Regions from separate parts of the Paenibacillus sp. RRE4 genome, predicted to be linked through region 2. Evidence: riboswitches for the same ligand, from Rfam matches in the RefSeq annotation. Region 2 holds a riboswitch; each other region holds the start of a gene.
The links. Region 2 has a riboswitch for cyclic di-AMP ahead of Q9R46_RS05670 (C40 family peptidase). Riboswitches for the same ligand answer to the same signal wherever they lie in the genome.
Positions count from the first base shown of each region.

Region 1 (8,212 bases), 700 kb from region 2:
GGCAAAAGAGAGGCTATTCGCTACACCACGATGGATTCAACCATCGCTTTGACGCTAGCTTTGTTCATTAACGCGGCTATCCTGATCGTATCTGCGGCTGTATTCCACAGCGCTGGCATGACACAGGTAGCAGAGATATCCGATGCCTATCATCTGCTAACTCCGCTACTTGGCACAACGATCGCCAGCGTCCTGTTCGGCGTAGCTTTGCTCGCATCAGGTCAGAACTCTACTCTTACAGGCACGCTCGCAGGACAGATCGTCATGGAAGGCTTCCTCAATATCCGTATCCCGGCATGGTTGCGTAGACTGGTTACCCGACTGATTGCGATCATCCCTGCTGTCATCGTCACTGCGATTGCCGGTGAGCGCGGCACAGAAGAGTTACTGATCTTAAGTCAGGTCATCCTGTCTCTGCAACTGCCGTTCGCCGTCATCCCACTTGTGATGTTCACAAGTGACAAAAAAAGCATGGGGCCTTTTGCAAACAAACTATGGCTCAAAATCGTCTCTTGGACTATTGCCGCTATCATCGTTGTCCTGAATGTGTATTTAATCATCCAGACCTTCATGCTGTTCTAAGCTTCTATATAAAAAGGCCGATTCGCTGTTGGTATTGATCCCAACGCAAATCGGCCTTCTTTGTGTCTTTATATTGATATACTTCCGATCTACATATACCTGCAATCTAATCCCACATAGTCTAACCTAAGACTCATATAGATTTACCTGCATCCTCATCAGGTATGAGTAGCGGCAGCAGTTCATCCAGGGACTCCACCGTCCAGTCTGCACGCTCGGCATCCGAAAGCTCTGGCTGGAACCTTCCGTACCCTTGCAAAATACGAATGGTGCGTAAACCTAAACTACGTGCTGGCATAATATCATTATCGATTCGATCGCCAATCATAACCGCTTCTTCGGGCGCGCAATCAGCCTGCTTCAGAGCAACCGCATACAACTCCGGATCAGGCTTGGACACCCCTTCTTCTGCCGAACAGGCCAGAACATGGACATATTTACGAAGTCCGTAGCTCTCCAGCCTTGCTTCAGTCCCAGGGCTCTGATTGGCGATGATGCCAATACGATAGTGATGCGAAAGCTGTTCAAGCACCTTGGTTGCAGAAGGAAACGGTTGCTCCAGTTCTTTATGAAATTTCAGCTTCTCCTGAATCAGAGTGCGGTGATTTTCATCATGAATATATGTACGTATGGCTACTTTCATGGGCCACTGTTCATAATTACGGTAACAGGTAGCAAACAGTTCTCTTACCGCCTCGATCTTTACTGGATAGCCGTAATCATTCGCCTCCCGAACGAACTGCCCAATAATATCATCTACTGGCTCCCATTCATCCACCAGCGTATCCCCCACATCAAAAAACAACCACTTCAATCCGGCAATATCCGGCACGCTGATTCCTCCTCGTAAGCTGCAGGTTATCCCTCGCTTCTATACTACCGTACTGTTTCCATAAAAAAAGAAGACCCACGACAAGCATGAGTCTCCTCAAATTCCGTTAGTCTATACCTGCAATTATAACAGGCGTCTTACCTTGGATCAATGTCAATCACAAGCTGCTTACTTCAGCTTCAGGTTTATTGCAACTATTAAGAAGGAACCCGACTTCTCCATTCAATGAATAGACAATTTTATCCGCTCCCATTCCACGATAAATCCCTTTAGGATGGCTCTGCTCCGTGATCACACACAAAGACTTCGATGTCCATGAGCGACAAATTTGAAGATAGCGGCATGTCAAGTTCAGACTGTTCTCAAAAATAAATACATTGCCTACACTGCCTTGCGGCAAAAACCATTTCTCAGCAGCTGCTGTATTCATACGGATGACGTGTTCTACGCCAAGACGGCGAAGTTTGCGCTCCTCATCAGCACTGTTCGTCAGAACGGCAAATGGCATTTTTTTATACATCAGCAATTTCACAAATTTACGTCCTGCTTCATTTGGAGCGGTTACCAAAATCATCTCTTTATCCATTCTTCGTTCCTCCCTTGGCGTGAAAAGACAACAAAAAAGAAGCGTGGGGACCAAGGCCTCCGAAACGCTTCTTAAATAATCCATGACGAAAGCGCCATGAACCAGCGTGCGGTTTGTTGCCTCTCCCTTTAACGCTTACGAGGTTAGCTGACGGATTCGGGCGCGAGAGTCGCCCTATTTCCGGCTTTCACCGAAAAATTCACCCCATGAATGTCCGCTGCTGTCATACAGCCCATTCTGTTGGTTCCCCCGTTTTCCATCCACAATGAATGGAAACTCAGCGATTAAAACATCGTTCGTAAATCTTGAGTATAAGACCGATCGATATTATCGTTTGTTTCGTTTTTCAGGTACAATTTAATTAAAATTCAAATTACGCTATGAATCATACACCCGTACCATGATCATGTAAAGTGCATACAGATCACCGAATCGCCAGATTTCCGGCAATAACCTATGATAATAACGCTTACAATGAGCTTATACGCTATCCTCCTCTTCCAAGCTATCTAATTCTCAACCGTACAAAAATTGATTCATGGTTTTTTCGTCCATTTTTGAGTCCAGAAAGCGAATGGTTATAACAACGATAATCCCAAATAAGTTTTGCATTATTTAATTGTTTAAAATATAATAAGCATATTAAGAATAACAGGATGGAGGCGTTTCCCATGTCAGTCTATGATTACAAAGTAAACACCCTTCGCGGACAAGAGATTGAGATGTCCCAATATCGCGGCAAAGTGTTGTTAATTGTGAATACCGCAAGCCAGTGCGGTCTCACCCCTCAATTCAAGGGCTTGCAAGAGCTTCAGGATAAATTCCAGGATGCTCCGTTTGAAGTGCTTGGATTCCCAAGCAACCAATTCGCGCAGGAAAAAGGATCTTCCGACGATATTGCTGAATTTTGTCAGATGAATTATGGCGTAAGCTTCCCGATGTTTGAAAAAATTGACGTCAATGGTTCAAGCGCTCATCCGCTCTTCCAACACATTTCCAAAGAAGCACCAGGCTTGCTCGGCTCCAAAGCCATCAAATGGAACTTTACCAAATTCCTTGTCGATCAGGATGGTAAAGTTGTGAAACGATATGCTCCGCAGACTACACCGGACAAAATCGAAGAGGATATTCAGAAGCTGATTAACAAATAAATATAGATTTTCGAACAAACATATAAACAAAAACAAGCCACCTATAAAGCAAAGAGCCAGACACTGCTCAAGCTTTTGGGCGGCTTTTTTGCGTCCTCTCTTTTAACACATGTCCTCATCCTGAATAATTCGCCCTTGTTGCTATATGAAAACAAAAAAAGCTCTCCATCACGGAAAGCTTCTCTCGTAAATCTTCATATAATGCGGTCGAGAGGACTCGAACCTCCACGGGCATACGCCCACTACCCCCTCAAGATAGCGTGTCTGCCATTCCACCACGACCGCATGTCGTAAATTATCGGCAACAGAATTGATTATACTGGATTCTTAAACAAAAGTAAAGTCCTTATTAATCACTTTATGAATGACATTTTACTACAACCGGATTTACTCTAAATGGATAACAGTTCTTCTTCCCTTCCTATTCCACACCTCTTGCAAAATTCAGTCATATTTCTTCGAAAATTACATATCATTAATCTGATTCGGCAAAAAGGCCTAAGGGACTTTAGACATAAATATATGACACAGATAGAATTTATAATGTTATATTATATAACTCTAATTCTGAATTTTATTTAATCAAGTTTTTATTTTCTCATAAATTATTGACAAAACACGGATATTTATGTGAATATATATATCATATAATTCGGATTTACACATTAAACTTAAAAAAAGATCATCATATGTAATTAAACATAACACAATAAAGCACAGGAGGCGAAAGATCGTGAACCGTGGGAATAAGCTACTCGATTATGCGAAACTGCTTGATCCCTCTGTCCAGGTGGGAGGATTCACCCATTTCTTCGGCATGGATACCCACATCAAGGAAGGTACCATTCGAACAGCTGAGGAACTCGAATCATTTATGCGTTGCCAGCTACACCCCAGTCTCGTTCGTCTAGAAGGTATGGCCATCAAGGGGATTTATAGCGCCACAGACCATAAAGACACTTGGCGAATTGCCCTGATCGACAAACTTGTGCATGTACAACGTACCCCTCCTGAACTTAGAGAGCAAGCAACAATCATAGGCAAACGTTTAATCAAACTGTCTCGCGCCTTGCATCCTTGGATCGATCTCAGCCCGCTTGAACAAATCTTCGTAAAATACAATTCAGTCGGTTGCCTCCCCACCGTTCACGCCTGGATCAACCACCACCTCGATATCCCCGTCGAAGAGGCGGTTCTCGGTTACTTACATTCAGCCATGAATGCATGCGTATCCGAAGCTTGCAAAGTTATTCCCCTAAATGAAAATGCCACTCGGGAACTGCTGGCCCGCCTGACCGCCGACCTTGAGAATGAATGGGCTACTGTGAGCGCCTCCTCACCGGATGCCCCTCTGCATCCTACGTCCATGTCTATGAAGTCGTTATTTCCCAGCTTCCACATGCTTGGAGCAGGCCTCCACGCTTACAGAGCATAATTCCGCACTCCTCTTCGAAACCTCCTTTTCAGAGCACACCAAAAACACGCCGCAACTCCCCTTGCTGGCGTGTTTTTTTATTTTGCACAATAAAAAATACGAATTTACGTCATTTTAATTCAAAAAATACACTTATTTCCGTATTTTTTAATTGTTAGATGACGGATTTACGTATATAATAGAACTAACAGCACGTATCTATATCTATTTTACACAAAGAATAACCTGCTGAATACTATAAAATCCACTCAGGGGTGAACCCTATTGAACAAGAAAAAACCAGTCACTCCGTTCGGATGGGCTATCAAACGACGCTTAACCGAACTTCAGGTCGATCAGAAAACCTTTTGCGAGCAACATGATATTCCGCCTTACCGTCTATCCAACCTTATTCACGGCACGCGCAAAGCAACCCGATTCAGACATCAGGTCGCTGATATTTTGAACATACCGGAGGAATTGAGATAAGAACACTTTCATCCATCATAAGGAGGACTTCTCCCATGGGAACTATTACATCCGACCTGGAAAGCCTATCTTTTCAGGCGACCAATCATCAGTTGATCATTATTGATCATCAATGGATGATACGAAGCTGTAACCGTGCCTGGCAGCACGGACTTCATAAACTCTTCTTACGAGTAGCCAGCCGCCACAATCATTACCTCCACCTGATGGAAGCTTGGGAAGCTCAACAGAAAAACCACTATCCAACCAAGTTCGCGAGGTATCTGAGGCATAATGTTGTTCCCTTTAAAAAAAACCATACATACGATATCTCTGTTACTACACCACACAACGAAGAGAAATGGTTTCGCGTAGAACTTACTCCCTTACAGAACGGTCCTACGATAGATACCAACCTCGCTTTGGTGGCCCACACAGATATTACAGAACAGAAGACGACAGAGCTTCAGCTACGACAAGCCTTGACTGAAGCGCGCACCCTCCACGGACTGTTGCCTATTTGTGCCGTTTGCAAACATATCAAGGATGAATCAGACGAATGGAACAGCGTTGAGCGCTATCTGGAAAAACACACTTCCGCCGAGTTTACACACGACATCTGCCCAGATTGCATCCGCCAGTTGTACCCCAAATACTCCAGTATTCTTGATCAGCATCACTAAACGGATATTTCTACAGAAAAAAACCTCCCTACTGTCCCGGAAATCATTCCCTTGGGCACAGATGGAGGTTTTTTTATCAACCAGAGACACCTACGTCCCTTCCTGCTCTGACTTATTTTCGTCTTCCGCTTCAGGTTGGTAGCTATAGCTTCCGGCATCTTTACTCTCTTTAAATTTGCGATAACGAGTGAACTCGATATATTCACTAATAAAAGACTGTTCCACAGTCGATAATTCACTCTCTTGGCAATTCAATTGCCGCAACACGTTAAAAAAATAATCTTCCCGCTTTTCCCGCACAATGGCTTCCTTCGATAAACGCCCAATCATTAACCAGTCCAGACTCACATCAAAAAACGAAGCAATTTCAATGAGTTTATTTGTACTCGGGATTGATTTACCACGTTTCCAGTCACCCAAATTGCCTGTGCTTATTTTCAGCTGTTCACAGAAGGCCTTCTTTGTCATCCCTCTTTCGGCAATCAGGTGCTCAATTCGCTCATAGATTGACTGCATGCAAGAACCGCCTTCCAACCGTAATTATCAACTTAAATGCCATATGATTGAATTATAGCACAATATTTCTGAATCCTCAGCCCTTTTATCCAGACCATTAGAGTCCCAAACCAACCTTGAAATAAATATAAAATATTATTATAATTACCATAATATTCATCAAAAGAGTCATTACATACATATTGTACCCTGCTGAATAATACATATTGAACCTAAAATATTCTTTTTATAATGACAGAGATAACCATAAACATAGATTACAACACCATAAACTAAAATATCATTTTGGGAGGGAACAATATGGAAGCGCTATATCCAATAGAGATGGATTATTACTATACCCCTCAAGGAAAACCGAATGCTGAAGTGCAGGCGATTGGAGACTGTTATACTCGTAATATTTTCTTCATGTTAAAAAACGAATTAAAAAATTCAAATCTATCTTATAAAATGTTTCTCGATGATTTTAATCTTAAGATCGTTAAAGATCTCGCGAATTACCCTCTTGACGTTAAATTAAACGACATTAAATCCCCAGAAGATTATGTAATTAAATCAAACCAACACACCTTTAACAATGATGCTTCATCCGCCATCGATAAATTAGAGACCCTTCTGGCTAACGGCGAGGTTGTGTTTGTTAACACTTTCATGAAGAAAGTCCCCTATTACAAAACATATGAATTAAATTCAGCATATGAAACAGATGCTACTATTGACGGACATATATTCTTAATTCTGGGACAAACCGATACAGACTTTTATTTTTTAGATAATTACATAAACTATAATCCACAATTCTTTAAACCCCACCTCGTCAACAAAGGCATTGGCCAAGATACTAAACGTTCATTTATGAATGCCTTTAATCACCAATTCAACTGTTTTACGATACACCCTAATCAAGACGAACTCCAAGATTTACCCGATAGAGCACCCATGATTTTTAAGAGAACACTGGAAAATTATTATAAGCCCGACTCAATTGTTGATGGATATATCGAATGTTTCGGAAGATCAGCGATTTTGGAATTGAACAACCTGTTAGCTAGCGGGCTCATCCCACTTAACAGAAAGATCCCTAACCGAATACACGATGCCTATTCTCTGCTTCACACAATCTTGAATCGACACTGTGACAGAAAAAAAGTACTAATATCACTACTAAGTTCATCCACAAACCCCAATGCATTGAATGAAATCATTCAAACTACACAACAAGCCATCAAACAATGGGATCTTTTGAGAAAATACTTAACCAAACAATATTTAACAAATAATTTCACACTCTCTCATTCGTTCGAAAAACGTATGAACAACGCACTTCTTGCAGAGGATCAGTTTTTTCAATCCATCGAAAAAAATATAGACACCTTAAATAGAATCTAGGCTACTAATTTTTCCATAGACCATTTAATTGATACATCACTTTGACTTACATAAAAAGAAGCAAAAACCCTGGGTATCCAGGGTTTTTGCTTCTTAATCTGATGCGGTCGAGAGGACTCGAACCTCCACGGGTATACACCCACTACCCCCTCAAGATAGCGTGTCTGCCATTCCACCACGACCGCATATTAAATTGTTAAATGGTGAGCCATGAAGGACTCGAACCTTCGACACCCTGATTAAAAGTCAGGTGCTCTACCAACTGAGCTAATGGCTCTCAATGTGCCTTCACCTGATGTTATGCCATGCTTCATATCGGATGTTACAGAGCAATGACTTTCAAAGAAACCCTTTATTAAAACGAATCTCTTAGCGGTGAAGAATGAGGTAATACTATGACCCGTAGGGGATTCGAACCCCTGTTACCTCCGTGAAAGGGAGGTGTCTTAACCCCTTGACCAACGGGCCTTATAAACAATTTGTCTTCTTGGCGACAAGAATGAGTATATCACAGGTAAATAGAATAATGCAACACTTTTTTATATTCTTTTAAAATCCAATTTTTTACTCACATTCAAAAGCCACTTCCCT
Region 1 is NZ_JAUZUT010000001.1:518,945-527,156, reverse strand. Features, by position in the region: gene Q9R46_RS02335 (Nramp family divalent metal transporter) at 1-582, shown strand, start outside; gene Q9R46_RS02330 (HAD family hydrolase) at 716-1,414, opposite strand; gene Q9R46_RS02325 (hypothetical protein) at 1,572-2,000, opposite strand; cyclic di-AMP (ydaO/yuaA leader) riboswitch at 2,118-2,293, opposite strand; gene Q9R46_RS02320 (glutathione peroxidase) at 2,672-3,151, shown strand; tRNA gene Q9R46_RS02315 (tRNA-Leu) at 3,354-3,436, opposite strand; gene Q9R46_RS02310 (urease accessory protein UreF) at 3,885-4,586, shown strand; gene Q9R46_RS02305 (Rha family transcriptional regulator) at 4,851-5,054, shown strand; gene Q9R46_RS02300 (nitrogen regulation protein NR(II)) at 5,090-5,716, shown strand; gene Q9R46_RS02295 (helix-turn-helix domain-containing protein) at 5,807-6,232, opposite strand; gene Q9R46_RS02290 (hypothetical protein) at 6,533-7,621, shown strand; tRNA gene Q9R46_RS02285 (tRNA-Leu) at 7,724-7,806, opposite strand; tRNA gene Q9R46_RS02280 (tRNA-Lys) at 7,823-7,898, opposite strand; tRNA gene Q9R46_RS02275 (tRNA-Glu) at 8,018-8,089, opposite strand.
Region 1: another riboswitch for cyclic di-AMP. It lies ahead of Q9R46_RS02325 (hypothetical protein); the one in region 2 lies ahead of Q9R46_RS05670 (C40 family peptidase).

Region 2 (8,212 bases):
ATCGGAATAACTGGTCCCGTGAATTGGCTACAGCCAAGCGTGCGATTGAAAAGGGTGCTATCGTCTTTGCATCACCTTGGAACCCTCCAAGCAGTATGGTAGAAACGTTTAATCGAAACGGTGATACCAATGCAAAACGATTACGGTATGACAAATACGCTGCTTACGCGCAGCATCTGAATGACTTTGTGACTTATATGAAAAATAACGGTGTAAACCTGTATTCCATTTCCATTCAAAATGAGCCAGATTATGCTCATGACTGGACTTGGTGGACACCGCAAGAAATCCTTCGTTTTATGAAAGAAAATGCAGGTAGCATTCAAGGCACCAAAGTCATGGCTCCTGAATCCTTCCAATACCTGAAAAACATATCTGACCCCATTTTGAATGATCCGCAAGCTCTTGCTAACATGGATATTCTGGGAGCACATTTGTATGGAACACAGTTCAGCAATTTTGCTTATCCTCTTTTCAAACAAAAGGGAGCCGGTAAAGAACTCTGGATGACTGAAGTGTATTATCCGAACAGTGACAACAATTCCGCTGACCGCTGGCCGGAAGCGCTGGACATCTCCTACCACATGCACAATGCAATGGTTGAAGGCGATTTCCAAGCCTATGTATGGTGGTATATCCGCAGATCATATGGACCAATGAAGGAAGACGGTACGATCAGCAAGCGTGGATACAATATGGCTCATTTCTCCAAATTCATTCGCCCAGGCTATGTCAGAGTAGATGCTTCCAAAAACCCGGATACAAACACTTTCGTGTCTGCTTACAAAGGCAACAACCGAGTGGTTATCGTAGCGATTAACCGCGGTACATCTGCTGTTAGTCAAAAATTTGTGTTGCAGAACGGCAATGCTTCCACCGTATCTTCTTGGGTAACAGATGCTAATCGTAACTTGGCTAGTCAATCTGCAATAAATGTCTCTAACCGTGCGTTTACCGCACAGCTTCCGGCACGAAGTGTAACCACTTTCGTAGCTAATCTTACGGGTACAAGCTTTACTGCTGATGAAAACATTGCTTCCGAGTTCGAAATTGAACTTCCATTGACAGACATGGAGACTAACGTTGAAACTGACATTACCCCAGCTGTTGAACCTGCTGTTGAAGCTGTGAATCAATAAGAAATAATCAACAAAAGAAGTCAGAAATCTACTAGGAAAATATAAAAAGGTTACCTTAGAGATTAATCTCTGAAGTAACCTTTTTATGCGATGCGGTCGAGAGGACTCGAACCTCCACGGGGGGTTAGCCCACACGGACCTGAACCGTGCGCGTCTGCCAATTCCGCCACGACCGCATATATTGTGTCTTTCCAATCATTATCGGCGACAAGAAATAATATACCACGCGTAGTTTGACATGTCAACACATCTATTTATCACCAAATAAGTGCGAAACAGATATGTATCCGATTCGCACTTATCAGGCCTGCTTCAGATTAAGCTTATATATCCGTAAGTAGTGGACTTATTAGAAAATTCGGTTAAATAAACAATTTTCTACAGCTTGGACGGCCAGTTGCCGTACCATGCATAACCGCCTCTTCTTTCCTTTTCAATATCGCTCAGCTTATATTTCACAACGCCATCTCGTCCCACAAAGATCGGTTTGTCCGTACCGAGTTCATAGAAACGTGCCCAAATCGGTGATGCACTGGAATCAGCAATAATTCGGCTATCCCCATTCGCTCTCTCATACCGATAGCCTGTAATTTTCACTTTATTAAACCAGGCTTCGGCACCTTTGATAGATGCAGTGATTCTTGAATTAGCCGGTCTCGTTTTCAGAAACTTCACAATGTTCACGCTCTCACCTGCCGTTAATGAAGGCACTTCATAGATTCTGGCTCCCGCAGGTCTAAGTGAACTAGAATCATGCTGTTGTCCCCAGGCCGTTAACTTCCCACCGGATACCACCTGGGTATTCAGAATAGCATCGACTCCTTTGGAAACTGCATTTTTACTGCGATTTGCAAGAGAACTGTCGATAAAGGAGAAGTTCCCCTTACGTCCTGCGACCTCATCAAGCATGTACATCACATTAATCATCGCATCATCATTATAGGTAATATGTTTATGATAGCCGGAACTTTGATAGACTTGAGGCCAACCGCCATTGGAGTACTGCATATTAAGCAAAAAGTTGATGCCTTTAATCGCTGCAGCAGAGTATCGCGGATCATTTGTTTTTTTGAATTCACTTGCTAGCCTTCTGATTTCTGAGTATGTAGCTTTGTTATCGATCGTTGATTTGGCCCATTCACCTGACGTCTGACTGTAATCTTTTCTCCAGCCTCCATCGGGGCGCTGATTCTTTAAGATATCGGACATACTCGCCGTTGTACCGGAAGCATCAGCTGCCGATACGGTTGGTACAGGAAGAACGGCTATTCCCGCTACGGAGAATACCATTGAACACGCCAGTACAAAGGTTACTAATTTTTTTGCTTTCACTCGACAACACTCTCCCAATTCACAAATTTGATTACCTTTATAACATATATTCCAATGAAAACAATTTAAATACAAATTATGTATTTAATAAGGTTATGATATGCAATAAATATATTTTTGTCAATATACGCAACAGGACTATATAGTTTATTTATTTAATATTTTTTTTTATTTTTGCTTTAATTTATTTGCTAAAGTATAGATATCCTCGAAGTTATTGGTTTTAAGAATCATTTTCTCTGTGTCAAAGATAAGTAATGTTGGACTTTTATCGATATCGAACATTTTCACATAATTATACTTTTGCGACGTATCCCCCATACTTATAAAATTCAGCTTGCTGAAGCGAAGGGAAGACATCACTTCATCTGTATTTACAATTCCTAATAACTGTTTGTTCAACGTATTCAAGTCTGAATCCACGTTCCAAAATACATAGCCGCTATATGTTCCCTGTTGCTGCGAACGTAATTCGTTCATTGCTGCTTCTTTGTTATCAGCTGAACAGCTCGCTGTCATTACAGCCGTAAAGACGAGTAAGAAAATAATTAGTGCTTTTCTCATCGTGATAACCTCCTCGAAATAACCAAGTCATATATAATACATTAACTTACAAGCTTTAGAGGCTGCCCTCTAGCAGCCTCTTGAACATCTCATTCTACAACCTTATTCATTTTTATTCTTGCAATATATATTTTATTCACTGACTACAGAAGCCGTAAATGAAGGAATTGAGAACGAATCCGTAAATACGACATCTTGAGCAGGAATATCACCGAAATAGTAAAGTGCACCGATCTTCACCGTGGCACTACTGGAAACAGAAGTGGTCTTTCCTGCTCCAGTGATATTCGTTGTGCCTTCCAAATAATAAGCATCCAACTCCGAACCATTTTTGTTTAGGAAGTCCGTATATTGTTTATTTAATTTCCAAGAGGCGTTGGAGCCATTGGATATTGAATTGTTAGAACCTAACGGAAACGTTACTCCTACCCCAGCGCCTTTATAGGATAATTTAATCGTTACATTTTTAGGATTATTCGGATTATCAACAATTGGATATGTGAGCCCGATTGGGCCAGATGTAAAAGAGTAGTTAGCTGAAGTCGATATGATCATACTTTGGTTTTTAATGATAGTACCTTGTTTCCCATTTGAATTTTTCCAAAAGTACAGGTTTCCCATTAGTGGAGAGAACTTTAGCTGCATGGGACTAGTTCCTGTTGCAATATAATTTGTGTTCCAGAATACACCACCATACATATAGTTGCTGTATTTATAGGATTTCACAACAGGCATTTGTGCAGAAGCCAAGGCAACTTCGCCTGCTAGAGGTCCGTAATCTGTGTAAGTATCGGAATACTGGTCATCACTTCTGATCCCATTTACCAGACTTTCCAGATTAACAGGTTCATTGACTGGTGCAAATCGAATAAGTTTGTCGGTTTCTATAATCTTGGTCTCTCCACCAATGTTAATTTTCTTGGAAGTTGTCAAAATAATGTTTCCATTTGCATTCTCTTTTTCATCAAAAACGAGCCGAATCGAAGCATGACGATTTGAATCGATATCTCCTGATGCTGAAATAAGTGTTGTTCCGGTTGATTCATTTTTGTTCACGGTATATACAGTGTTTGTCAAGCTTGTACCATCCAAATCAAAGTCCATAAGTTCATCTTTCAGCGTTACTCTAAGAGTATCATAATGTGCTTTCTTTTTATAAGAACTACTGTCATATTCATATACGTTGGTGAAAGTGAATGTTTCTTCCGTTTCTGATGTTGTTGTGACATCTGCGCTGGACGTAGCGGCTAATTGTGGAACGAGTACTACAGATAAAACTAAAAATGCAGCCAACATTTTTCGTAACATGGTTATTGCTCCCTTCTACATTTTTTCTTTTTCCAAGATTCTTCGTTCATACTTTAACGTTTTTACACAGTACACTTATTTGCATCCCTCCAAATAAAGCGCATTAAAACTCTTCTTCAAAATACAGACTACAACTATATAGACAATTCATCCCACGCAAATGCAACGTTTTTCACAAAGTATTCACAATTATCTTTTAGGTTCTTTGGTTGTTGATTGTCTCCCTAACTCTTCGTCTAGCCCTTGTCAAGTAGGATCTGACGTTTGCTTCGGGTAAACTTAAAAGATGTGCGCTTTCCTTATCAGTCAAACCAAGTAAATATTTATTACGCAGAAGTTGTTGATCACGTCCGGGCAACGACTTTAGCAATTGTTCCATCCATTTAGACTGTTCTTTTCGTTCATAGCATTGTTCAGGAATTGATGAAGCATCTGATATGTTATCCATGTCGTTCTCGTTGTTAAAAATATGTATCCATAGCCTTTTCTTTTTTTGTTTTTCTACATAATTGAGAGTTGCATTGTGGACGGTTCGCATCATATAACAATATTGTTGATCCTCGGCAAGCATAAGCAAGGTTTGCTGTTTATCAAAAAGTCTGACGAAAGATTCTTGAACTAAGTCCTCTGCAGTAAATGCATCGCGAGTGATGTAATATGCTTTTTGCTTCATACTAAGATAGTTTCTCCTATACAATTTCTCAATAATATTGCTAACGCTTTCAACATTAGGTTTTACATTTGCAAGTGAGGCAGACATGGATATTCCTCCTTCTCATCTGACTTTTATTTGTTGCAAATCCAGTTATGAAAATCATAATAATAGAATAAATTACTTTTATTGTAATATAAATTCGGATTATAATCCATCTCCTCCTTTTTTTCAAAGAAATCGTCGAAAAAATAGTTACTTTTTTGTAAACACTATTCCCGTTAAATTCGACTTAGTTCTCTATAAAACCGATAATTCCGCTAACATTGAGGCTAAATGAACACCTTTAAACAGGTTTGACAATTACGCATTTATGCAATATAGTTTCAAATAGTTACAAAAACTTAATTATTCATTTGCCGAGTTTCAGGATTGAAAACGGGGGAACCATTTTGGGTGAATTATTCTTATACATAGGAAATATAGGGAACCTTCTACCGAACCCTTAGCTAACTCCGTAGGCATCGAAGGGAGAACATTGATTTTGAAAAAACTGATTATTTCCATTTTTGGGGCTGCTGTACTATTTACATCCGGGGCAACAAGCACAGAGGCAAGCACAATTAATACGATGGTTAACAATATGACAGGTATCCCGTACAAATGGGGCGGCACAACCATGGCTGGCTTCGATTGTTCCGGGTTTATGAGATATATTTTCAACAAATATAGCATTGAGCTCCCTCGCACGTCGCAACAACAAGCGAAAGCCGGAACACCTGTCTCCAAAGCAAGCATTCGTACAGGAGATCTGGTCTTCTTCAACACAACAGGTAGAGGCATCTCACATACAGGAGTATACATCGGTGGAGGTCAATTCGCACATGCCTCCAGCAGCAAAGGTGTCAGCATCACCAAGTTGTCCAATCCGTATTTCAGTGATCGTTATGTAACCGCAAGACGGGTAACAGGTCAATTTATGTATAACAAAATGTTGGGTAAGCTTTAATTGAATTTAAAGAACGGGAAATAGCCCCTGGCTACTCCTTACAGTAAAGAATGTAAAGATGATCTATAAAAAACAGGGTAATACGCCTCTATTAAAGAGGTGTATTACCCTGTTAATTTTGTTTTACTTCATCCACTAATGGAGGGCCTTCTGCACCCTCATGGCTCCCTGTGACAGAGCATGTCCGCCGCCCACTGCACCAGCGACAGCTACCGTCTCCATGATCTCCTGATCGGTCGCTCCCTTGGACCGGGCTTCCTCCACATGATAGAACGTGCACACTTCGTTATTAGCAAACAAACCGATCCCTAGCGCAATTAACTGCTTGGTTTTGGCATCAAGCACCCCCGGCTGGAAGCACTCTCCCGTAAACTCATGATATGATTTCACCACATCCGGGAGAACGTCGCTTAATGCGCCAATCTGATCCTTATAAGCATGAACTTTATCATTCATCAATGTCATGACTTGCAACACACCCTTTCGGCTGTAAATACAGCGAATTGTTCCACTGTACCTATCTTCTCTCGCGTGCGTCGCAAATATGCCTGATCCTGATGGTAATTCCAAACATTTGGTGTAGCAGACCTTCTCTTTGAGTGATATTTCCGGTAACATGAATCCGTTAAGCTAAGCACTCATGTCATTTATTCACTTAAAACACTTTGACGAGGCTCACTGAACAGCTGATAACGGTAAGACCGATCCAGCTTCACAACACGGCGATTCTGCCTGCGAATAAGTACTTGCTCATCATCCCAGGCTACCACGATGCCCGTTACATCGTTAGACTCAAGCTCATCGCGTACCACTCTTACCTTTTCCCCTGACAAACGCAGGGCATCCAATTCTGTATCACTGATCATAATTAGACTCCTATATTCAAATTTCTTTACAAAAAGAGACCTAAATGAAAAGTCATTTAGGTCTCACGTGACTGTATTGGACTGTCATGTCATTCGAAAAAAATGTCCCGACTGAGAGTTACCGCTGCGCGTGCTCTTTGCTGTCGTTCTTCTCGAACCAAAAATCAAGCACTTTGGCGGACATCACACGTTCTTCAAGGTACTCTACTTGGTGCGGTGTAAATTGTTCTTTCCAAGAGAAGGACAACTCTTCACACAAGCCTACAATCGTCAGTAATTCTGACCAGGCAACATAGCGTTTGTACCAGAAAAATTGAGGATGTTCAATCATATAGGGATAAAGGTCATCGAATTCCGTATGTTTACAATCCAGGGCACGTTCAAAATGAACTTTCGATTCCGCCAGCTTATCAATAAAAAATTGGTCTGTTGCCGGTTGGTTCCCCATGGTGTTGCCTCCTCTCCCTAACATAACCCCATTATAAAGGAAATCTAAGGCCATGCAAAGTCATACTTCAAAAATTAGGCCCAATTTCCTTCAAAAAGTCACATTTCGTTATCGTCGAATTGCACGGTGCCATTATTCAGTGAACGAATGCGCACAAGAGCTTCTACTGGAATCCCTTGCTCACGGATGGTACGGGCACCCGCCTGGAAGCTCTTCTCCACCACAACACCAAATCCCACAAGCTCTGCGCCGGAACGCTCAATAATTTTAATTACGCCGCGGGCTGCGTCTCCGTTTGCAATAATGTCATCAATGAACAAAATGCGGTCATTTTCATGAATGTATTCGCGAGATACCATAATATCCGTTACGATTCCTTTCGTAAAGGATGGTACACGTTCGCAGTAGGCATCAGGATCGGCCAGAAGCGTTTTTTTGCGGCGGGCAAATACCAAAGGTACTCCCAGTTCATGTGCTGCGGCAAAAGCAACCGGAATCCCTGATGATTCCACCGTAATCACCCGAGTAACTCCACTCTCGCGAAAACGAGCAGCAAACTCCCGTCCCATCTCCATCGTTAATGCAGGATCAATCTGATGGTTCAAAAGACCATCCAGTTTCAATACCTGATCCGAGATGACGACACCTTCTTGTAAAATTCGTTGTTTTAATACGTCCATGATTTGACCTCCCAAGCCTATCCTATGAGGTATAAAGTATCATATATCCGGCTACAAGTTCAAGCGAAATCAACCCTAAGTCCATAGAACCTGAACATTCAGAGCCGTTATCCGATCCTGCAGTCATGACTTTCATTGGTCAAGCATAACTTGTACTATGGTACCCGCATGTCCAACAATCCCGGGACCTGAAAGGGGAAACACATGAAACAGG
Region 2 is NZ_JAUZUT010000001.1:1,219,041-1,227,252, reverse strand. Features, by position in the region: gene xynC (glucuronoarabinoxylan endo-1,4-beta-xylanase XynC) at 1-1,139, shown strand, start outside; tRNA gene Q9R46_RS05695 (tRNA-Leu) at 1,231-1,315, opposite strand; gene pelA (pectate lyase) at 1,518-2,471, opposite strand; gene Q9R46_RS05685 (hypothetical protein) at 2,640-3,035, opposite strand; gene Q9R46_RS05680 (hypothetical protein) at 3,168-4,343, opposite strand; gene Q9R46_RS05675 (RNA polymerase sigma factor) at 4,540-5,103, opposite strand; cyclic di-AMP (ydaO/yuaA leader) riboswitch at 5,403-5,534, shown strand; gene Q9R46_RS05670 (C40 family peptidase) at 5,540-6,004, shown strand; gene Q9R46_RS05665 (carboxymuconolactone decarboxylase family protein) at 6,140-6,469, opposite strand; gene Q9R46_RS05660 (hypothetical protein) at 6,652-6,870, opposite strand; gene Q9R46_RS05655 (hypothetical protein) at 6,989-7,318, opposite strand; gene Q9R46_RS05650 (xanthine phosphoribosyltransferase) at 7,417-7,998, opposite strand; gene Q9R46_RS05645 (YkvI family membrane protein) at 8,203-8,212, shown strand, end outside.

Region 3 (8,212 bases), 1.3 Mb from region 2:
GTAAGAAAGAAGAGCTATAGTTCTGACGAACATATTCCTTGGAATCAACTTCGACGAGCGTATCTTCTGGTTTCTTGGGATCTTGCTGCAGATGATAATACTGGTCTTGATACACCAGAAACATCCGCTCTGTATTTTCTGCCGAAATCTGGTCGGGTGTTCGTTGATCTGACAGCTCCTTTGCTACTTCAGGAACTGTACGATCCGCAGCCCGATATACGTAAGACGTGGATTGACCGCTGCCACTTACCGATTCAAGAGGATATGTATCCTGTACGGAAGGAGCTGCACCACACGCAGAAAGCAGAGACATCACAAGGCTGAGGACCAGCATTAATTTTAATCCATGTGCCAAGCGTTTTTTCATTGGAACCTCTCCTAGTTCGAACGAATCACTTTGAAATCCGCAGGAAGAATGGACTCACCCTCGTAGAGGTTAAACCTTCTGTCTTGCCATTCCACACGAAGAAGTTTGTTATCATCCGATTGATACTGCCACACAAGTTGCTCACCAGCCTGACCATAAGGCGTTCTGCCCACAGTCTGCACCATACCTCCATATTCTTCCTCCAAATGATACACATGATCATCCAGTTCAAGAATGGTCGGCACCTCGTCAGGGGCATCAAGTCTCCCATCAATAGGTGTATAAAGGGCGTAACGTGTGATCTCACGCTCCTCCACATGTAAATATCGGAATGAACTACCATCCTGGAGCGTTAATACAACTGCGTTACGAGCCCGATTCTGCACTCTGCCAACGACTTCATAGGTGACCAGAGACACTTCACAGATATCCCCAGGAGCAAGCTGAAGCATCGTTTTTTCCGCTTTGGGCGGCTCGGGCTTTGTTAGTATTCCTTTAATACGTTTCCATACACTCATGCCAATTACTCCTGTTCCTTATCTTATCGGCTTACAAGCACGCTGCAATAATCAATGCGCCTACAATATGCAAAGCGCCGGAGAACAAACCATACCCTGTCTTACCTTGCTGTATTCCCGTATCCAGATCCAACGTGGCCCATTTACGAATCATAAAGTGAACAACACTTTCCAGAATTAATAAAATAACGAAAGATACAACCGAAACGAGCAATGCTTCTCCAAGATGTCCTGCCGTTGAGATGGATGTTGCAAGCACGTAACCTTGCGCAAACAACTTCATCACCATCCGGGTGGTGACCGCCATATTGCCAGCCTTGACTTCAGCAAAATCCTTATACTTCGTAAAGAGTGAATCTACATACATCAGTACAAAGAGCAAAACCGAACCTGAAACCGTCCAGACCAGCATCGCCAAAATGTTCAAATCCATTTACACAGCCTCCACTTATCAACATGATCCGCATTTAAAAGCGAAGGAGAAACGCTGTTCCCCTCCGCTGGTTAACCCTGCTGAACGCCAAGGTGTTAGTTTTTGTTTTCGTACTGTTTCATGAGAGCAGCAAGTTCGTCCTCAACAGCCGCATCCTTGCCAAGCTTCTCAAATTCCTCGTCAAGTGACTTGCCTTTGGAAGACATCTCATTGCTTGCTTCAGCCTGAGCTTCCATCTGCATCATTTTTTCTTCCATACGTTTCAGGCCTGCACTTGCCGTGTCTGAGCTAAATCCGTTCAGCGCTTTGTTGATTTCGGTTTGTGCTTTGGCTGCGTTATAACGAGCAACAAGCGTCTCGCGTTTGTTTTTCATCTGCGTCAATTGTTTGCGCATCTCATCGAGTTTACCACGAAGATTGTCTGCGGACGCTTTGTTTTGATCGTAGCTGGCTTTGTACTCCACCATTTTCTCTTCCGCTGCTTTTTTCTCTTCCAAAGCGCGACGAGCAAGGTCCATGTTCTGTGCACGAGCTGCCGTGTGAGCCTGCTCTTCACGTTTCTTCACAAGCGCTTCCTGTTCCTCGAACAATTGCTTGAACTTCTTCTCGATTGCGATTTGTGCGGCTACTGCTTTTTCAGCATCTTCCAGATCTTCTTGCATGTCACGGATATATTGATCCGTCATCTTGATTGGATCTTCAGCTTTGTCGATAATCGCATTGATGTTAGACATTGTAAGGTCACGTAATCTTTTAAAAATAGACATTAGGTTATTCCTCCCAGTGGATTGTGCATTGTATATAAAGATACATACGTTACAATCTGCAACTCGTTTCAATTTTACAAAAAAAAATTAAAACTTGATGACAACCTCTAATATAAGGAGGATTATCTCTAAAGGTTATGCTTATCCAGGCACGTGTAGTTTATCCTATAAGGTGACCGATTAGAACAACATTACTCTGACTTCTTATTCAAATGTTCATCCACAAGTCTCTCTGCAGTCATTACGATCTCGTCGATCTGCACTCGTGTAATGTTGTCAAAATGTATGCCCATAATAACAGTTACCGTAACTTTCAATTGCACGGCCGCCTTGCGGGCAAGCCTCTCACATAGCTCCTGTTCCTTATGTCCTGGAATATGCACCGTCGTTCCACTAACCCGATCATGGTCAACATAGAATGTAGCTACAGCCCCAATATGAGCTTTACCACCCGTAATCAGAAATACCTTGTCCTGTCCTGCCTCAAAAACCTCTAAACGAATGGATTTCAAATCATATGTACTCATCGTCTCTCCACCTATCCTTCTCTTTATGTTATATATGGTGGAATTATGGCTTTCATGACCTGATGATGCAATGAAACTTCTCACACATGCATAAAAGAAACAGACAACGGGCATACCATAGAGAACGCAATTTTGGAAAAGGAGGCCGTTAACATGCGAATGCGCCTCGTCATGCTCGCACTCGTTACTATTATATGTTCTGGGGTTTATACAGCTCCTTTAGCCCCTGCGCCTGTGTCTGCTGCTTCATCTGAGGAACCTTCTTCAACCCTCAGTGATACACCGGCGTCTGGCTCAGATGTTAAAGAAGAACGGTTGACTCTAGGTCAACTTCGTCAGAAATACGCGGATACGTTCAAAACCAATGGCCCTTCCACCAAACAAGTTGCGCTGACTTTTGATGATGTACCTGATCCAAGATTTACGCCGCGGGTACTTGATGTATTAAAAAAATACAAGGTTCGTGCAACGTTTTTTGTTGTCGGCAATCGTGCGGAGAAACACCCGGATTTGGTAAAACGGATGGTGAAAGAAGGCCATATTGTCGGTAATCACAGCTACAATCATCCTGAATTCAGTAAGTTATCGATGAACGCCTTTCGCAAACAAATTTTACATACCGGCGATATTATTCACCGCCTGACAGGTTATACGCCCAAAATGATTCGCCCTCCGTACGGGGACATTAACGAGGAGCAGTTGCGATGGGCTGCAAAACAGCATTACAGCATCGTGAACTGGAACGTGGATTCCCTCGATTGGAAAGGACTATCCAAGGAAAAAGTAAAAGAAAATATTCTCTCCGCGGTGAAACCCGGTTCCATCGTATTACAGCACGCTGGCGGCGGCACAGGTTCAAACCTGAAAGGTACGGTAGAGGCTTTGCCTGAGGTTATTGAAGAATTGCGAAACCGAGGGTATGAATTAGTTACCTTGGACGAGATGCTTAAACTGCCAAAAGAGAAACAATAAATGAAAAACAGGGTGTTCCTCTACGTCATCATGAATTAGCCCATCCTGATGATGCAAGAACACCCTGTTTATTAATACTCCATTCAACTTATGATCCCACATTCATAGATGGGAGGGTTTAAGCTTTATTTTAAAATGTACAACTCAATATCCTGAAAACCAAATGAGCTAACGAACTGTTTGCTCCCAGGGATAAAGATGTCAATGCGATTTCCTTTAATCGCGCTACCTGCATCCAAAGCCGTTGCTACGAAAGCCTGTTTCGGCAATCCAGGGTGTGTATGCCCTGTCACCAATACCTTTGTTCCAAAAGGGATAACCTTGGGATCCACCGCGATCGTGCCGAGTTCGAGCGGATTTCCAAAATAATCAACGGCGCCCCATCCACCATTTTCGGAAGCATCTGCGGAATACGCTGTTGCTTTAACACTCAGCGTTTTGCTGTAGTCGAATGTTTTCCCCCAAGCCTGCACCACTTTATTATCTGTATTCACGTCTAGGCTTGCGGCAGTAACCGTTTTTTCCTGCGACTTCGCTTGAACCGGTGCCGCTTCTACTTTGTTTTCGTTACCCGGGATTGTAATTTTCAAACCACCATAGATGTTATATGGTGAGATGCCTTTATTCGTTTTAATTAATGTGTTCATATCAACGCCGTATTGCTTGGATAAGGTGAAAAAGGTGTCCCCTTCTTTGGCCACATGAACGGAATCCGCGTGAGCCGGAACGGCTTGAATGAATAGAATGGATGTCAGTAGTGCAATGGCTGTTTTGGCTAAACGTTTCTTGTTATACATGGTCTTCCTCCCTCATGATGCCTGCGAAGTTAGTTGTCGGATTCGGATGGAGGAACCCACCCTATAGGCTGTACGTGACATGCTGAAGCATTATGTATTCCTAATTCACCCCAAGCAGCATATTTCTCAAATCATTAACTATGTCTGCATTGTTACGTCCCCCGCACTTCCGCTTCGGAAGTTTCGGCAGTCTTGAATATATCACAATTTTGTAACCTTAAGCTGTAGTAAATGTTTCCATTTGGCGTTTTAATTCATTTTACAGGTAACAGAAAAGTTACTTTTTAGGTTCTACCTTTTCCGCAAACAACAAAAAAACGTTACCGGACCTTTCGATCCGATAACGCCGTTATTCATTTGATTCTAAATACAGCATGGCATGAATTAAAGTACTTTTGCAAGAAAGTCTCGAGTACGCGGATGTTTTGGCGCCCCGAACACTTCATCCGGGGTACCTTCCTCAACGATGACACCGCCGTCCATAAACAGAATGCGGTCTCCCACCTCACGCGCAAAACCCATCTCATGTGTTACAATGACCATCGTCATTCCGCCTTCAGCAAGACGTTTCATGATTTCCAATACCTCTCCGACCATCTCCGGATCAAGGGCCGATGTTGGCTCGTCAAACAACATTACATGCGGCTGCATCGCGAGCGCTCTTGCAATCGCAATCCGTTGCTTTTGACCACCGGACAGCTGGTTCGGATATACATCTTTTTTGTCCGCCAAACCGACTGTCTTCAGAAGATCCTCGGCAATTTTGTTAGCCTCATCCGTGGATTGTTTCTTCACTTTGATTGGAGCAATCGTGATGTTTTGCTGCACCGTTTTATGAGGAAACAGATTAAAATGCTGGAACACCATGCCCATCTTTTCACGTGTAGCATTAATGTTATGCTTGGGATCGGTAATTGAAACACCTTCGAAATCGATCTGTCCCGATGAAGGTTGTTCCAGCAGATTCAGACAGCGCAGAAATGTACTTTTTCCCGAACCCGAAGGACCAATAACTACAACGACCTCACCTTTGCCAATCGTTACGTCAATGCCCTTCAGAACATCATTTTTACCATATGATTTGTGTAATTGTCTAACGTCTATCACTTGCACCCAACTTCCTTTCCAATCGTCCGAGCAGCTTGGACAGAATAAATGTCATCACAAAGTAAATCGCTGCCGCAATAATGAACGGGTTCAGACCCTGGAACGTAAGATTTTTGACTACACTTGCTTGATACATAATATCTACCATACCGATGACGGAAATAATAGATGATTCTTTAATAATCGTTACGAACTCGTTACCGATGGCTGGCAAAACGGCCTTAAAGGCCTGTGGCAGAATAATGTAACGCATCGCTGCGCCTCTGCCCATACCCAGTGAACGAGCTGCTTCCAGTTGACCACGATCGACGCCTTGAATACCGGCACGGAAAATTTCGGCGAGATACGCACCGCTGTTAATGGAAAGCGTCATAATCCCTGCTTGAAGCGCCGAGAAGTTAATGCCAAAAGTCAGCGACACCCCGTAATAGATAATCATGAGTTGCACCAGCATTGGCGTCCCGCGGATCACCTCTACATAGGTTGTACCGATCCAGCGAAGAATCGCCATATTATGAAGACGGAACAGGCAAATAATCAGACCGATGATGACCCCGAATAATACGCCTAGCGCCGATAACAGGAGCGTGTATCCGATACCTGTTGCATATAAGCCTTTGTATTCCCAGAACAGTTGGAAAATGTTTTGAGATTTATTGACTTTGTCAGCCATCAGGAGACTTGCTTCTGTAACCATCTGGTTGATCTTATCTTCGCTTTTCAAGCGATCCAAGGTTTTGTTTACAGAGTCTAATAACTCCGTATTGCCCTTACGGATCCCGACAGCGGCCTCAGCCTGTTCTTCGTCAGGAACCGCTGCAGCAAGACCGATAATGTCATCCAGGTAACCGGCGGCTACGGTATCTTCTACAATAGCTGCATCAACGCGTTTGGTTTGCAATTGAAGCACGATGTCGGATATTTTATCCAGTGAAGTCAGCTTTGCTCCAGGAATCTTCTGTCCGATGGTCTCTTGAATGGATCCCTTTTGCACGCCAATCTTGACATTTTCCAGTGATTTCATGTCCGGATATTTGTCCTTGTCGACATTACGAACCATAATCACTTGTTTGGATTTGTAATACGGTTCTGAGAAATCAATGCTTTTCTTACGTTCATCCGTCGGTGTCATGCCAGAGACGACCAAGTCTACACGGCCACTCTGAAGCGCGGGCAGAAGTCCATCGAAGCCCATATCCTCAATAACGAGTTCAGCTCCAAGATCCGCTGCAATTTCTTTGGCAATCGCAATATCGAATCCGACGATTTCGTCTTTGCCATTGATGACTTTGTGGAATTCATACGGTGCAAAATCCGCACTTGTACCAAGCACCAGTTTTTTACCGCCTGAGCTGTTGTCTGTCGTTCCGCTTGCCAGCGCCGCAGGTGCAGCCGCCGTCAGAAAAAGAAGGAACGTTAACAACATTACGGTATAACGACTTATTAATTTCAACCTTGTTCTCCCCTTACAATGCTATAATTACGATTACTTACTGATTCGTCAGTCATGTTGATGACTGAGTCATTATAAAGTACAATGCATGATTATGCAATGCATTTTCAAGATCAAATCTTGACTTGTTTCTGAAAAAATACTGCAAACATGTTATACTCATGGAGTTATTTTCATTTTTGCCTAAGGAGTTTAGCCATGACAACAAACAAAATCCAAATTTTTAACGTTATTGATCAATATGCTTCCCGTTTCAAAGACATTTCATCATATATCGGAGCTCATCCTGAACTTGGAAACGAGGAATATCTTGCCTCAGCCCGTTTGAAGGAAGAATTGTCTTATCATGGGTTTGAAGTACAAGCTCCGATTCTCGGACTGGAAACAGCTTTCATCGGTACTTATGCTTCGAGCAAGCCAGGCCCGACCATTGCCCTACTATGTGAATATGATGCTTTGCCCGAAATTGGCCATGCTTGCGGACACCACCTGATCTGCATGATGAGCCTTGGCGCAGCCGTTGGCCTGAAAGCCATTGTGGACGATGTCGGCGGAACGATCAAGGTGTTTGGTACACCTGCAGAGGAGACACGCGGGGCTAAAGTTCCGATGGCGGAAGCGGGGTTATTCGACGACTGTGATGTCGCACTGATGGCCCATCCATTCTATGCTTATGAAAAATCAGGCAGCTCCCTTGCAATCGATGCCGTACAGTTCGAGTTTCATGGTAAATCCTCACATGCGGCTGCCAGCCCACATGAAGGTATTAATGCCCTCGATGCGGTTATCCAAACGTTCACCGGAATTAATGCGTTTAGACAGCAGGTGAAAAGCACCGTCCGTATTCACGGCATCATAAATAGCGGCGGACAAGCTGCTAACGTTATCCCGGACTATGCTTCTGCTCAGTTTTACGTGCGTGCAGCCACACGCAAAGAACTGAACGTACTAACCGAACGTGTCATTCAGATTGCACAAGGCGCTGCACTTCAGACCGGATGTAAACTCGTGACATCCAACTACGAAACATCCTATGATGAGATGGTCACGAATGAGACCTTCTCTGACGCGTTCAGTCAGAATTTAATGGAACTCGGCATTCCGCAGGAAGAGATCGTCAGTGGAAACGACCATGGCTCCATGGATATCGGTAATGTTTCCCTGAGATGCCCGGCGATTCATCCTTATATCCGTGTCGTTGATGAAGTTCATACGCTACACTCCATTGAATTCCGTGATTTGGCGTTGCAGGAACGTGCTCTGGACGGCAT
Region 3 is NZ_JAUZUT010000001.1:2,554,832-2,563,043, forward strand. Features, by position in the region: gene Q9R46_RS11490 (DUF4247 domain-containing protein) at 1-367, opposite strand, end outside; gene Q9R46_RS11495 (DUF4178 domain-containing protein) at 379-885, opposite strand; gene Q9R46_RS11500 (DUF350 domain-containing protein) at 917-1,318, opposite strand; gene Q9R46_RS11505 (PspA/IM30 family protein) at 1,414-2,085, opposite strand; gene lpdD (prenylated flavin chaperone LpdD) at 2,277-2,612, opposite strand; gene Q9R46_RS11515 (polysaccharide deacetylase family protein) at 2,766-3,584, shown strand; gene Q9R46_RS11520 (3D domain-containing protein) at 3,710-4,381, opposite strand; cyclic di-AMP (ydaO/yuaA leader) riboswitch at 4,384-4,580, opposite strand; gene Q9R46_RS11525 (amino acid ABC transporter ATP-binding protein) at 4,766-5,488, opposite strand; gene Q9R46_RS11530 (ABC transporter permease subunit) at 5,475-6,941, opposite strand; gene Q9R46_RS11535 (M20 family metallopeptidase) at 7,140-8,212, shown strand, end outside.
Region 3: another riboswitch for cyclic di-AMP. It lies ahead of Q9R46_RS11520 (3D domain-containing protein); the one in region 2 lies ahead of Q9R46_RS05670 (C40 family peptidase).

Region 4 (8,212 bases), on a different contig from region 2:
GTTCTAAGTGAGTTGTGCGAACGTTTTATGGATCGCAGGTTATATAAATATGTGGAACTTGAACAGATCGACTTGGACATCATTGAAGAGATTCGGGAAGCTTTTGTACAAGCAGGATTGAATCCCGAGTATGATCTTGAAATTGATTTTCCGACGGATAATCCGTATGATGTGTTTCGTCCAGATCAATCCACAGATAAGCAAATTCTTCTGCTCGATCGGCAGGACAAGTTGCATGAGCTGTCAGAGGTTTCTGACATTGTTCGTTCCATCAGTGGACTTCATCTGGGCAAACATCATCTGTACTATCCGCAAAACAAGGTGGATGCCATCCTTCATGAATTACCGTCCCATATACGCCCCTATTTTCTGTAAGCTTGAGTCGATGCAACAGGATGAAACATTTTGATATCAAAAGACTTTCCAAGAGAGCTATTTTACATGATACATTAATCTGCTTTAATGGGGAGGATGTGTAGATCGACATAATTTTGTAATTCGAGTGAGTAATTATACAGTTTCTAACGCCTTTCCTTGCCAGATTTTGATTTGACTTTTTATTTTTCTTCTATATATAGTAGCTTGAGTGCTAAAACTGAAAATACTGAAATTGATGCTTGTCCCAATCATTTAATGATGCAAAAAAATAAATTTGAAATTCAAACGCAAAGAATTCTTGTACAAGAATAAGAGGAGTTCCCATGAACAAATCTTCGGCATTTGACTTTCGACATGAAGGGAGAACGAGAAAGCATGTTATTCGACACACATACTCATCTGGATGCACCACAATTCGACGAAGACCGAGAGGACATGATTCAGCGGGCCGTTCAGGCGGGAGTGACTCGCATGATTAATATTGGCTTTAATCGGGAGACGATTCCAACAACGATGAAACTGGCCGAAACGTATGATTTTATCCACGCAGCTGTAGGCTGGCACCCGGTGGATGCAATTACGATGCAAGAGGGTGATCTCGAATGGATTGCATCATTGTGCAAACATGAGAAAGTGGTAGCAATTGGCGAAATCGGTCTAGACTATCATTGGGACACTTCTCCTAAGGAGGTACAGCACCGCGTATTACGACAACAAATTGCATTGGCACGTGAATTGAGTATGCCCATTGTCATCCATAATCGGGATGCTCATGAGGATATTGTGCGTATTTTACGTGAGGAGAAGGCTGGTGAGGTTGGAGGTGTGATGCATTCATTCTCCGGTAGCTGGGAAACGGCGAAAATGTGTCTGGATTTAGGCTTCCATCTGTCCTTTGGAGGACCGATCACGTTCAAAAATGCCAAGCAACCGAAAGAAGTGCTCGCCAAGGTTCCGATGGATCGATTTTTCTTAGAAACGGACTCCCCGTATCTGACACCTCATCCTTATCGTGGAAAACGAAATGAGACAGCACATGTACGTCTGGTTGCTGAAGCAGCTGCGGAAATTAAAGGCATTTCGGTAGAGGAAATTGCTTCAATTACCACCAAAAATGCCATGGAACGATTTGGGATTCAATAAGAAAACGAGTAAATCGGGTGAAAAAGGGAGATACAGAGAGTTAATTTGCTCTTTGCTTCGAATAATTGCAGAATATTACAATATTTTAACCAAATATTTAGAAAAACGTACTTGATCCACGCTTTACAACATGCATCAAAACAGGATATCATCTTTTCAGTGAATTGTTGCGCGGAAAATTGGACAGATGTTCGGGGGATGAACAAAGGGACACTTTCCGATGAGACAACATTACTTTCATGAATCAATCTCGCTGAGTCTCCGTTAACGGAGAGCGGGGGAACCAATAGGGCTTAAACATCGGTGATTCTAGCCGATGCGCATCGTTCGCTGACCCAAAAGCAGCGGAATGTTCTGCGAAGCCGTATTTGATTTCTTCTTTGGGTCTCGGGGTGAATTCAAGGGCGTCCGCCATGAGCGGGTGACCTAAGATAGGGCGGCTCTCTTTCGCCCGAACCCGACAGCTAACCTCGCAAGCGGAAAAAGAGAGGCAACCTCGTGCATGAATTTCCGATATTCAAAATCATTCGGAAGCCACGAAAGGGTCTCTTACACTCTTTCTTTGGCTTTTTTTGTTTTGAATAAAAGAAATATTGTCATCATACGGTAGATATTCAGGAGGATGACATCATGTTGCGAAGAGGGGTTCATGGTGCAGAACCGATCATTATCTCTGATCTGCGTTCTGTAGAAAAATTGTTATAGTCGCGTCAAAGACATCATGCATTACTTTAGACGGCGAGGCTATGAAGGAGGACGGAGAAGTGGGCATATTCCAACCAGAAGAGACCCATGAGTCACGATCATCCAGTAAGTCTTTCGCGTTGCGGTGGAAGCATGAGAACTTGCGTCAAATGGCATTGATCGCGATATTCTCAATTGCGCTTGCAATCATGATCTTGTTAGTCGTTTACGGTCAGGCCGGGAAGCAGGTTTCACTGGTTATTGACGGCAAAGCTCAAGTGGTAGAGACTCGTACAGGAATGCTTCAGGAAATGCTGGAGGAGCAGTCAATCACAGTCAGCCCTCACGACAAGGTATCCATGCCCATGAATGGGGCGATTACCGACGGAGACCGAATCATTATTGAGCGGGCCGTTCCAGTTAAAATCACGGCAGACGGAGACACCAAGACTCTTTATACAACCGATTCATCGGTACAGGGTGTAATTCAGCAATCAGGAATTGAAGTGGCAAATCATGATAAAGTGTATCCAGCGCTCGGAACCGCAATTAAAGCGGATATGAAGATTCGTGTAGTGCGTGTAACAAAGCATACAGTGGATGTGAAACAACCGATTGCTTACAAGGTTGTGAAAACGGCAGACCCGAGTTTGTTCCAAGGGGATAACCGTGTTGTAGTGAAAGGCAAGGAAGGCACAATCGTGCAACATATCGAAAAGGTATTTCAAGATGGAGAACTCGTCTCCAAAAAAGTGGTAGGTAAAACGGTCGCCTCCAATCGTGTAGATAAAGTGATCGCGGTAGGTACGAAGGCTAAACCGGTTGTGAAGGAACCTGAGGTTCAATTGGTATCTGCCAAAACTTCAACTGCCAAAAAAGCTGTAACAACGAACTCGAAGAAAACATCTGCCTCGGGCAGCAAGGTGATTACGGTCTCCGGGAATTCTTTTAAATACTCTAAAGTTTTGAAAAATGTATCGATGACAGCCTACTCTTCTGAAGAGCCAGGTATTGGTACAAAAACAGCTTCCGGTACTCGTGTAACGGAGGGGCGCACTATTGCAGTTGATCCCAAGGTCATTCCAATCGGCTGGTGGGTATACATTGAGGGCCTAGGCTTCCGTCGTGCGGAAGATACAGGCGGCGCTATTAAAGGCAACAAAATTGACGTTTATTATGACAGTGTGAAGCATGCCCTGAATTTCGGACGTAAAAAAGGCAAAACGGTCTATGTGATTGGTCCAGTTAAGCCGGAAGCAAACTAAAATCGTTTTACTTTGAAATGGGAATGCTATAAAATAGTTGCATGAATGATTCATGCGGAATATGCGGCGGGGGAGTCTGAATTCAGTCTCCTCCGCCGTTTGGCAGAGAAGAGGATATTCCTCTTCTTTTTGCGTTAGAAAGGAAGAAGAGGAACATGATAAAAGAAGTGATTGTTGTGGAGGGCCGTGACGACACGGTAGCGATTCGTCGGGCGGTAGAAGCGGATACGATTGAAACCGGAGGCTCTGCCATTAATCAGCGTATTCTGAAACGAATTGCACTTGCCCAGGAGAGACGCGGCGTCATTATCCTGACGGACCCGGATCATGCGGGAGAGCGTATCCGTAAAATTATTGCCAATAAGATTCCAGGTTGCAAACATGCTTTCATTCCCGAGGCAGATGCAACGCGTAAAGGAGATATCGGCGTAGAGAACGCTTCACCGGAAGCGATTCGTCATGCGCTTGCTCGCGTACACACATCTTATGAGGGTGCACCTAGTCTAATCGATTGGGAGGACCTCATTGAAGCAGGATTGATCATACACCCGCAAGCAGCCGCACGTCGTATGGAGATGGGCAACCTGCTTGGTATCGGGTATTGTAACGGCAAGCAGTTCCATAAACGGCTGAGTGTATTCCAGATTACAAGAGAAGAGTTCTCCGTTGCACTAGCGCAAATTGAACGTGAAGGAATGTGAGCATATGAAGGATATGGAGCAAACCATTGAAATAGCAACACCCAAACGTACCAAAGAAATTATTCAAAAGCATGGATTCTCTTTCAAAAAAAGTCTGGGTCAGAACTTCTTGATCGATCAAAATATATTGAACAAAATCGTCGGCGCTGCCGATCTTGACGAATCCAAAGGTGCGCTGGAGATCGGACCGGGCATCGGTGCGCTCACAGAGCGTCTGGCTCGTGTGGCAGGTCCGGTTACGGCGGTAGAGATTGACCAGCGTCTGCTCCCGATTCTCGGAGAGGTAATGGGGCCTTATCCGAATGTACGGGTTCATCACGGAGATGTACTCAAGCTGGATCTGGCAGAACTGTTTGCCACGGACTTTGCCTCCGTTGATAAGGTAAGTGTAGTAGCGAACTTGCCCTATTATGTAACGACCCCGATCATGATGAAGCTTTTGGAAGAAAAGTTGCCAGTGGATAGCATTGTGGTCATGATTCAGAAAGAAGTAGCCGAGCGCATGGCGGCTGCACCAGGTTCCAAAGATTATGGTAGCCTAAGCATCGCCGTGCAGTATTACAGTATGCCAGAACTGGTCTGTGTTGTGCCGCCTACGGTATTTATCCCGCAGCCGAATGTAGAGTCTGCAGTAATTAAGCTGAAGGTGCGTGAGCACCCACCAGTACAGGTTCCGAACGAAGCACACTATTTCGAGGTGGTACAGGCTTCTTTTGCCCAGCGGAGAAAAACAATCTCGAATAATCTCAAAGCTCGTTTCTTCACCAAGGAGAACAGGGAACAGGCAGACCTCCTGTTAGAACAGGCAGGCATTCAGCCTTCTCGACGCGGCGAAACGTTAAGTTTGCAGGAATACGCTACCCTTAGCACCGTGATGTGGGAGGCCGGGGTTCGCGGCGAGCTTTAATTTCAATGAACCAATCCGGGTCTCTGCCCATACGATGGGGTAGAGGTGATAATGGTGATGAATATCGGAGACTTGGTCGTTCGGAAGTCATACGGCGGCGATGTGACTTTCCGGGTAGAAGGACTCCAGTCGGATGCTGCGGTTATTAAAGGGACCGAGTTCCGGCTCTTGGCAGACTCCCCGGTGAACGATTTGATACAGGTTCCTTATGAACCACAGAGCGCTAAGACACGTCAGGCACATATTAAGGCTCATCAGACACTCTCACGCTTGCAGCAGAATCGCATGGAGCAGGCTGAGCGTAACCGGGAAGGTCTGATGCAGGAATGGACTGCACAGCAAGAACCCGCCTATTTTGAAATGCCCGGTAAGGTGCTACATTTGGATGGCGACCCGAATTATCTGAAGAAAAGTATGAACCTGTACGAACAGCTTCGTGTTCCTGCAGAAGGGCAGTATGTACATGAGTCCGCGATGGCTGATACGTTATATCGTCTGCTACCCAAGGTTCGTCCGGATATCGTTGTGATTACCGGTCATGACGGTGTGTTAAAGACACGCCAGCCCTATGACCTCTACAGTCTGGGGAGCTATAAAAATTCACAAAACTTTGTCTCGGCTATTCAGGTTGCAAGGCAATACGAGCGCCACTTGGATGCACTTACGATTATTGCTGGAGCATGTCAGTCCCACTTTGAGGCATTGCTACGTGCGGGTGCGAACTTTGCTAGTTCGCCTGGGCGAATTCTCATCCATGCACTTGATCCGGTCTACGTGGCTGCTAAGGCTTCTTTCACATCTGTTCGTGATACCTTGAACATGAATGATATACTGCATAACACGATTAGCGGCATCCAAGGTGTAGGCGGTGTGGAAACGAAGGGAAGTTACCGGGTAGGATTGCCGGGACTTAATGATCTATCTACGCTAAAAGTGAATCCATCCGCAGTATGATTTATTCATGTGGCAACACAATAATGAAGTCATGTGAAGTTCTGATTGCGATTCGAAAAAGGCCCTGAAAAGGGCTTTTTTATTTTGCGAAAAAATTCATTGACAACGACTTTTTAGTGCTGATATAATATTTAGCTTTGATTTGACAATGACTGTAAAATACAGTATAATGGACAAGAAAAGAGGTGGACGTCCACAATGGCTAAAAATACGCTGTTGGATATCAAACGCAATCTCGATGCACATATTGGTCAGAAAATCACGCTGCGGGCTAATGGTGGCCGCCGTAAGACGATTGAGCGTACGGGTGTATTGGAAGAAACGTACCCTTCTGTTTTTATTGTAAAGCTTGATGAGGAACAAGAAACCTTCAAGCGAGTATCATACAGCTATGCGGATATACTTACGGAGTCTGTGGAAGTCATGGTCTTTGACCCGGGCAGTGAGACTAACTCTTACAACATGGAGACGTAAGCATTGGTTTACGGGCGATTCACCTATAGGTGGATCGTTTTTTTGTATTGCAGGAATGACTACGGAATGCAGGCGGCATACTATGTGGACAGGTCACAGGTCATGGGAAAGCTCCCTATTAAGACGGGGATGTTAAACCAGAACTTGGGGCTTGGGGGTGAACAACCTCGAATTGCAGGACTCATTGTGTCTTGAATAAGATCTGGAGGAGGATGGTTCATGAGTCGGAGAAGAAGAAGTGTCATGTCCGAAGAACTGAAGTATGAACTAGCGAAGGATCTGGGTTTCTATGATACCGTTCAGCAGGAAGGTTGGGGCGGAATTAAGGCCAAGGATGCCGGTAACATGGTGAAACGAGCGATTCAAATGGCTGAGCAAGCAGCGCGTAAATCATAATCAGGTTCATCCAGATTGGAGAGCGGGGCAATTCTCAGGAATCACCCCGCTTTTTCCCCATAGATGTGGAATACAAATGACTTGACAGTCCCATTTTGATATAATATGTTAAGTTGTCTTAGGGAAAAGGTGAGGACGGGTGAACGTCTTGAAAATTTACGAAAAAGCGCCTGCTAAAATTAATTTGATGTTGGATGTCCTACATAAAAGAAGTGATGGATTTCATGAAGTTGAAATGATCATGACGATGGTTGATCTGGCTGATCGACTGGAGATGTCGGAACTTCCTCGAGATACGATTGTCATCTCAAGCCAGGCGGGTTATATTCCGCTGGATGAGAAGAATCTGGCATTTCAGGCGGCAAGACTGATTAAGGAACGTTACAACGTGCGTACAGGGGTCCACATTCATCTGGATAAAAAAATTCCTGTAGCTGCTGGCCTTGCCGGAGGTAGTAGTGATGCGGCAGCAACGTTGCGTGGATTAAACCGTCTATGGCGGCTGAATATACCGGATCAGGAGTTGCAAGAGCTGGGTGCAGAACTGGGCTCGGATGTTCCGTTCTGTATTACAGGCGGCACTGCACTGGCAACAGGGCGAGGGGAGAAGTTAACCCCAATTCCTAATCCCCCTCAATGCTGGGTTATTTTAGCCAAACCTCCAATCAATGTGTCTACGGCAGATGTATATGGACGATTCCGTAGTGACAAGATTGTTCGGCATCCAAGTGCATCCCGAATGGAACAGGCCATTCGAAGTCAATCCTTTACAGAGGTCTGCAATCAGATGGGCAATGTCTTGGAGGATGTTACGCTCAAGCTGTATCCGGAAGTGCAGCATCTCAAGGATGCGATGATTCGTCTTGGAGCAGACGGAGTATTGATGTCTGGCAGTGGACCAACGGTATTCGGACTTGTGTCCAAGGAAGCCAAAGTGGCACGTATTTATAACGGACTTCGGGGGTTCTGCAAAGAGGTCTACGCTGTAAGGTTGTTAACGTAAGTTTACTATTTATAATGTACAAACACGTATAAAGGTGGTATATTTTTAAATAATTATTCGGATTTGGATGTTTCCGTGATCGTGAGGATGGATCTCTGTGAAGAAGTTAAAACGAAGCGCAAGGCTGGTTGAAATGACGCAATACTTATTATCCAGACCACATACGGTGATTCCGCTCACCACATTTGCCGAACGTTATGGTGCTGCCAAATCGTCCATCAGTGAGGACCTGGCTATTATCAAGGAAGTGTTCGAAGAAGGTGGGTCGGGAGAACTGCATACGCTGGCAGGTGCTGCTGGTGGAGTG
Region 4 is NZ_JAUZUT010000014.1:12,017-20,228, forward strand. Features, by position in the region: gene Q9R46_RS26555 (HD domain-containing protein) at 1-375, shown strand, start outside; gene Q9R46_RS26560 (TatD family hydrolase) at 754-1,521, shown strand; cyclic di-AMP (ydaO/yuaA leader) riboswitch at 1,763-2,016, shown strand; gene Q9R46_RS26565 (resuscitation-promoting factor) at 2,286-3,470, shown strand; gene rnmV (ribonuclease M5) at 3,626-4,171, shown strand; gene rsmA (16S rRNA (adenine(1518)-N(6)/adenine(1519)-N(6))-dimethyltransferase RsmA) at 4,176-5,078, shown strand; gene yabG (sporulation peptidase YabG) at 5,136-6,032, shown strand; gene veg (biofilm formation stimulator Veg) at 6,231-6,506, shown strand; gene Q9R46_RS26590 (small, acid-soluble spore protein, alpha/beta type) at 6,726-6,902, shown strand; gene ispE (4-(cytidine 5'-diphospho)-2-C-methyl-D-erythritol kinase) at 7,051-7,905, shown strand; gene purR (pur operon repressor) at 8,003-8,212, shown strand, end outside.
Region 4: another riboswitch for cyclic di-AMP. It lies ahead of Q9R46_RS26565 (resuscitation-promoting factor); the one in region 2 lies ahead of Q9R46_RS05670 (C40 family peptidase).